2 regions of the Staphylococcus sp. Z5-21 genome follow, and region 1 is predicted to be linked to the other one. Evidence: a T-box and tRNA genes for the amino acid it is inferred to sense, from the RefSeq annotation. Region 1 holds a T-box; the other holds one or more tRNA genes.

Region 1 (3,413 bases):
CATGAACAACAATTGCCTACACTAAACGTTAAAACAGAAGCGGATAGTGAAACTAAACTAGAGAATCAACCAGTGGAAACTGAAAGTGAAAATGATAGTTGGCTTAAACAATTGGAGGAAACAAGTCCTATTGATATGCTTGCATCATGGTCAGAGTCTGAACCAACTACCCAACAAAAATATATGATTGAAGAACTGATTGAACGTGAACATTTATCATTTGGCGTTATTAATATTCTATTGCAGTTTGTAATGTTAAAAGAAGATATGAAGCTGCCTAAATCCTATATATTTGAGATTGCATCTAATTGGAAGAAAAAAGGCATTAAAACAGCAGAACAAGCATATCAATACGCCGTGAAAGTAAATCAGCCTAAGAAAGAAAACCAATCTAATAAACGTAATTATAAACAGAAACAATTAGCTTCCAGAGAAATGACACCAAAATGGTTAGAAGAACGCGACAATAAGCAATCGAATGAACCATCCAAAGATGAAGATGATGAGAAATTAAAAAAAGATAGAGAACAATTTCTTAATCAATTAAAAAATAGATGGAAGGAGGACAATAAATGAAATCTTTCAACCATATTATGGGTGAATCAAATGATTTATCAAAACGCATCGAAAAAATCAAAAAAGATGTCGTCAATGATCCAGACGTCAAACAATTTTTAGAGAAACATAAGTCCGAATTGACCAATGCAATGATTGATGAAGATTTAAATATTTTGCAAGAATATAAAGACCAAGAAAAGCATTATGATGGTCATGCTTATAAAGATTGTCCCAATTTTGTTAAAGGACACATACCTGAATTGTACATTGAAAATAATCATATAAAGATTCGCTATTTACCTTGTCCTTGCAAAATCAAGCATGATGAAGAAAAGTTTAATGCACATTTGATTACATCCCATCACATGCAACGCGACACACTAGATGCTAAGTTGGAAGATATTTATATGGACAGAAGAGATAGATTAGATGTTGCTATGGCTGCAAACCAAATCTGCGACAAAATTACAAATCACGAATCGCAAGTGAAAGGTTTATATCTACACGGGCCATTTGGAACGGGGAAATCTTTTATATTAGGTGCTATAGCGAATCAATTGAAAACTGAAAAAATACCATCGACCATTGTTTATTTACCAGAGTTTATTCGTTCGTTAAAAGGCGGATTTAAAGACGGTAGTTTTGAGTCTAAACTTCAAAGAGTCAGAGAAGCGAATATACTCATGTTGGATGATATTGGTGCTGAAGAAATTACACCATGGGCAAGAGACGAAGTCATTGGCCCGCTCTTACATTATAGAATGGTTCAAGAACTGCCAACTTTCTTCAGTTCAAATTTAAGTTTCGAAGAATTAGAATATCATCTTTCAGTTACGAGAGACGGCACTGAAAAGACAAAAGCTGCCAGAATTATGGAGCGAATTAAAACACTTTCTATACCGTATTATCTAGAAGGAAAAAATTACCGGAATGATTGAAATTTGAAATAAATGTTGTATAATATAATTAAATCTAAATCTTACGAAATAATACGGAGACAAGATGAATAAATGGATACCTCACAGAGAACCAATGTTTGTTGAGAATTGGTAGGTATATTTATTGATTACTACTTCGTCAATGATGTTGTAATAAACATCCGGCTCAAGACCGTTATCTTATGTAGAGTGAAGTTATTATGCAATATTTTTGTTGAATAACTTTAATTTAGGGTGGTACCACGAAGACCTCGTCCCTTTTTTGGGATGAGGTCTTTTTGTGTTTTTGAGTAGTAACATAGGGTGATTCGTAAAGGTTTAAGAGCTTGAAAAAAATAGGAGGAATGTGACATGGATCAAATTAAAATTAAATTTCCAGACGGTAATACAAAGGAATTTGACAAAGGAACAACAACTGAAGATATCGCACAATCCATCAGCCCAGGATTAAGAAAAAAAGCTGTGGCAGGTAAGTTGAATGGACAATTAATTGATTTAACTAGACCTATTGAAAGTGATGGAGATATTGAAATCGTGACACCTGGTTCAGATGAAGCGTTGGAAGTTTTACGTCATTCTACAGCACATTTAATGGCGCAAGCATTAAAACGTTTGTATGGTGAGGTTCATTTTGGTGTTGGACCTGTTATTGAAGGTGGTTTCTACTATGACTTTGATATGGAAGAAAGTATCTCATCGGATGATTTTGAAAAAATTGAAAAAACAATGAAACAAATTGTGAACGAAAATTATCCAATTGAGCGCAAAGTTGTGTCACGTAATGAAGCAAAAGCTTTTTTCTCAGATGATCCGTATAAACAAGAATTAATTGATGCGATTCCAGAAGATGAAAATGTGACATTGTATACACAAGGAGAATTTACTGATTTATGTCGTGGGGTCCATGTACCATCAACTTCAAAAATTAAAGAATTCAAATTGTTATCAACTGCGGGTGCTTATTGGCGTGGCGATAGCAATAATAAAATGTTGCAACGTATCTATGGTACAGCTTTCTTTGATAAAAAAGATTTAAAAGCCCATTTGCAAATGCTTGAAGAAAGAAAAGAACGTGACCATCGTAAAATTGGTAAAGAGTTAGAACTCTTTTCTAATAATCCGTTAGTAGGCGCAGGTTTACCACTATGGTTGCCTAATGGTGCAACAATCCGTCGTGAAATTGAACGTTATATCGTAGATAAAGAAGTGAGTATGGGTTACGATCACGTTTATACACCAGTAATGGCAAACGTTGATTTATATAAAACATCTGGACACTGGGATCATTATCAAGAAGATATGTTCCCGACAATGAAATTAGATGAATATGAAGAAATGGTATTAAGACCGATGAACTGTCCACACCATATGATGATTTATGCTAATAAACCTCATTCATATCGTGAACTACCAATTAGAATTGCTGAACTTGGTACAATGCACCGTTATGAAGCGAGTGGTGCGGTTTCAGGATTGCAACGTGTTCGTGGTATGACTTTAAATGATGCGCATATTTTTGTTCGTCCAGATCAAATCAAAGAAGAGTTTAAACGCGTAGTTAATTTAATTATAGATGTTTATAATGACTTTAATTTTGAGAATTATAGCTTCCGTTTAAGTTATAGAGATCCAGAAGATAAAGAGAAATACTTTGATGACGATGATATGTGGATTAAAGCTGAAAGCATGTTAAAAGAAGCGGTTGATGAACTAGGATTAGACTATGAAGAAGCCATCGGTGAAGCGGCATTCTATGGTCCTAAACTAGATGTACAAGTTCAAACAGCGATGGGTAAAGAAGAAACTTTATCTACAGCGCAACTTGATTTCTTATTACCACAAAAATTTGAATTGACTTATATAGGTAATGACGGCGAACAGCATAGACCAGTAGTTATTCACCGTGGTGTTGTATCA
Region 2 (3,413 bases), 1.2 Mb from region 1:
ATGCGTAACTATTTAAATCAACAAGGATTTTTAGAAGTAGAAACACCTATGATGCACCAAATCGCAGGTGGAGCAGCTGCACGTCCTTTCGTTACACATCATAATGCGTTAGACGCTACCTTATATATGAGAATTGCGATTGAATTACATTTGAAACGTTTAATTGTTGGTGGATTAGAAAAAGTTTATGAAATAGGTCGTGTATTTAGAAATGAAGGTGTGTCTACAAGACATAATCCGGAATTTACTATGATTGAATTATATGAAGCTTACGCTGATTATCATGATATTATGGATATTACAGAAAATATGATTAGACATATATCTGAAAAAGTATTAGGTACTGCGAAAGTAACGTATGGAGAAGAAACAATAGATTTAGAATCTAAATGGAAACGAATCCATATGGCCGATGCCGTTAAAGAAGAAACGGGTGTCGACTTCTTCAACATTCAAAGTGACGAAGATGCGAAAATAGCTGCTAAAGAACACGGCATAGAAATTACAGATAATATGAAATATGGTCATATATTAAATGAGTTCTTTGAACAAAAAGTTGAAGAAACACTCATTCAACCAACATTTATATATGGTCACCCAATTGAAATCTCTCCATTAGCTAAGAAAAATGCGGAAGATCCAAGATTTACAGATCGCTTTGAGTTGTTTATTGTTGGAAGAGAACACGGTAATGCATTTACTGAATTAAATGATCCAATCGATCAAAGAGCAAGATTTGAAGCGCAATTAGTAGAAAAAGAACAAGGCAACGATGAAGCGCATGAAATGGATGAAGACTTTATCGAGGCGTTAGAATATGGTATGCCTCCTACAGGTGGATTAGGAATCGGAATTGACAGATTGGTTATGTTACTTACAGATTCTGCCTCTATTAGAGACGTATTACTGTTCCCTTATATGAGACAAAAATAATAGCGATAAATATAATAGAACTGGATCAATCTTTATACATCATGTAATTGATGTGTGAAGATTGATCTTTTTTTATGCTATTTACAAGGCGTGTTTATCGCGAATATAATATAACTTAGAAGAAAATCAGTACATGAATTTAATTCTTTAAAGTAATAAGATACATTTAAGTAAGATTCTGCTATAAAAATATAAAAATAAACTGAAAAAAGGATGGAAAAGTCAGTTTCTATATGGTAAGATAGTTCAAGTCGAGTTAAAGAAACGAGATACGGCTTAACAAATGCAACAAAATAATTTAAGTAAATGTTTGAAAAGCTATTGACTTAAATGTTAAAACGTTGTAATATATAAAAGTCGTCAAAAACGAGTTATTACATAACAAATATTCAAGTGAAGATCTTGTAAAGAAAATTTAAAGATAGTGTAAAATTGACTATTGCAAATAATCGTTAAACAATGTATCATTAATTGAGTAAGTTATTTTGTCTGGTGGCAATAGCAAAGAGGTCACACCTGTTCCCATGCCGAACACAGAAGTTAAGCTCTTTAGCGCCGATGGTAGTCGGACTTACGTTCCGCAAGAGTAGGACGTTGCCAGGCTTAGTAATCGAATTGATTTTATGTGGAGGATTAGCTCAGCTGGGAGAGCATCTGCCTTACAAGCAGAGGGTCGGCGGTTCGAACCCGTCATCCTCCACCATTTCAAATGAATAGCCGGCCTAGCTCAACTGGTAGAGCAACTGACTTGTAATCAGTAGGTTGGGGGTTCAAGTCCTCTGGCCGGCACCATTTCATGAGCCATTAGCTCAGTTGGTAGAGCATCTGACTTTTAATCAGAGGGTCAGTGGTTCGAGCCCACTATGGCTCATCCAGTTTCATTTTGCAGAAGTAGTTCAGCGGTAGAATACGACCTTGCCAAGGTCGGGGTCGCGGGTTCGAATCCCGTCTTCTGCTCCATTATTTTTGCCGGGGTGGCGGAACTGGCAGACGCACAGGACTTAAAATCCTGCGATAAGTGATTATCGTACCGGTTCGATTCCGGTCCTCGGCACCATCATTTTAATATAGCGCCCGTAGCTCAACTGGATAGAGTACTTGACTACGAATCAAGAGGTTACAGGTTCGACCCCTGTCGGGCGCACCATTTTAAAATGCATGTTAATTATATATACGGGAAGTAGCTCAGCTTGGTAGAGCACTTGGTTTGGGACCAAGGGGTCGCAGGTTCGAATCCTGTCTTCCCGACTCTTTTTGAAAATAGTATGGGGGCTTAGCTCAGATGGGAGAGCGCCTGCTTTGCACGCAGGAGGTCAGCGGTTCGATCCCGCTAGTCTCCACCATATTGATTATTATTGAAGAAATGAACATTGAAAACTGAATTGCAATATGTCAACGTTAATTCCGAACGCAACATTAAATTGTTGGTTCAAAACAAGTGTTAGAGATAACACAAATTAGTATTTTATGAGCTAATCAAACATCATAATTCATTTATGGAGAGTTTGATCCTGGCTCAGGATGAACGCTGGCGGCGTGCCTAATACATGCAAGTCGAGCGAACAGATAAGGAGCTTGCTCCTTTGACGTTAGCGGCGGACGGGTGAGTAACACGTGGGTAACCTACCTATAAGACTGGGATAACTTCGGGAAACCGAAGCTAATACCGGATAACATTTGGAACCGCATGGTTCTAAAGTGAAAGATGGTTTTGCTATCACTTATAGATGGACCCGCGCCGTATTAGCTAGTTGGTAAGGTAACGGCTTACCAAGGCGACGATACGTAGCCGACCTGAGAGGGTGATCGGCCACACTGGAACTGAGACACGGTCCAGACTCCTACGGGAGGCAGCAGTAGGGAATCTTCCGCAATGGGCGAAAGCCTGACGGAGCAACGCCGCGTGAGTGATGAAGGGTTTCGGCTCGTAAAACTCTGTTATTAGGGAAGAACAAACGTGTAAGTAACTGTGCATGTCTTGACGGTACCTAATCAGAAAGCCACGGCTAACTACGTGCCAGCAGCCGCGGTAATACGTAGGTGGCAAGCGTTATCCGGAATTATTGGGCGTAAAGCGCGCGTAGGCGGTTTCTTAAGTCTGATGTGAAAGCCCACGGCTCAACCGTGGAGGGTCATTGGAAACTGGGAAACTTGAGTGCAGAAGAGGAAAGTGGAATTCCATGTGTAGCGGTGAAATGCGCAGAGATATGGAGGAACACCAGTGGCGAAGGCGACTTTCTGGTCTGTAACTGACGCTGATGTGCGAAAGCGTGGGGATCAAACAGGATTAGATACCCTGGTAGTCCACGCCGTAAACGATGAGTGCTAAGTGTTAGGGGGTTTCCGCCCCTTAGTGCTGCAGCTAACGCATTAAGCACTCCGCCTGGGGAGTACGACCGCAAGGTTGAAACTCAAAGGAATTGACGGGGACCCGCACAAGCGGTGGAGCATGTGGTTTAATTCGAAGCAACGCGAAGAAC

What was found. The T-box of region 1 lies ahead of thrS (threonine--tRNA ligase). A T-box ahead of a tRNA ligase gene usually reads a tRNA of that ligase, here a tRNA-Thr.
Region 2: it has a tRNA-Thr gene. The T-box ahead of thrS (threonine--tRNA ligase) is inferred to sense a tRNA for this amino acid. The anticodon was not compared.

What each region holds. Positions count from the first base shown of each region.
Region 1 covers NZ_CP096462.1:1,137,331-1,140,743, forward strand. The annotation lists gene M1D64_RS05630 (replication initiation and membrane attachment family protein) at 1-576, shown strand, start outside; gene dnaI (primosomal protein DnaI) at 573-1,496, shown strand; T-box leader at 1,544-1,758, shown strand; gene thrS (threonine--tRNA ligase) at 1,848-3,413, shown strand, end outside.
Region 2 covers NZ_CP096462.1:2,356,612-2,360,024, reverse strand. The annotation lists gene lysS (lysine--tRNA ligase) at 1-933, shown strand, start outside; rRNA gene rrf (5S ribosomal RNA) at 1,422-1,536, shown strand; tRNA gene M1D64_RS11820 (tRNA-Val) at 1,561-1,636, shown strand; tRNA gene M1D64_RS11815 (tRNA-Thr) at 1,650-1,725, shown strand; tRNA gene M1D64_RS11810 (tRNA-Lys) at 1,732-1,804, shown strand; tRNA gene M1D64_RS11805 (tRNA-Gly) at 1,819-1,893, shown strand; tRNA gene M1D64_RS11800 (tRNA-Leu) at 1,902-1,990, shown strand; tRNA gene M1D64_RS11795 (tRNA-Arg) at 2,004-2,080, shown strand; tRNA gene M1D64_RS11790 (tRNA-Pro) at 2,108-2,181, shown strand; tRNA gene M1D64_RS11785 (tRNA-Ala) at 2,201-2,276, shown strand; rRNA gene M1D64_RS11780 (16S ribosomal RNA) at 2,427-3,413, shown strand, end outside.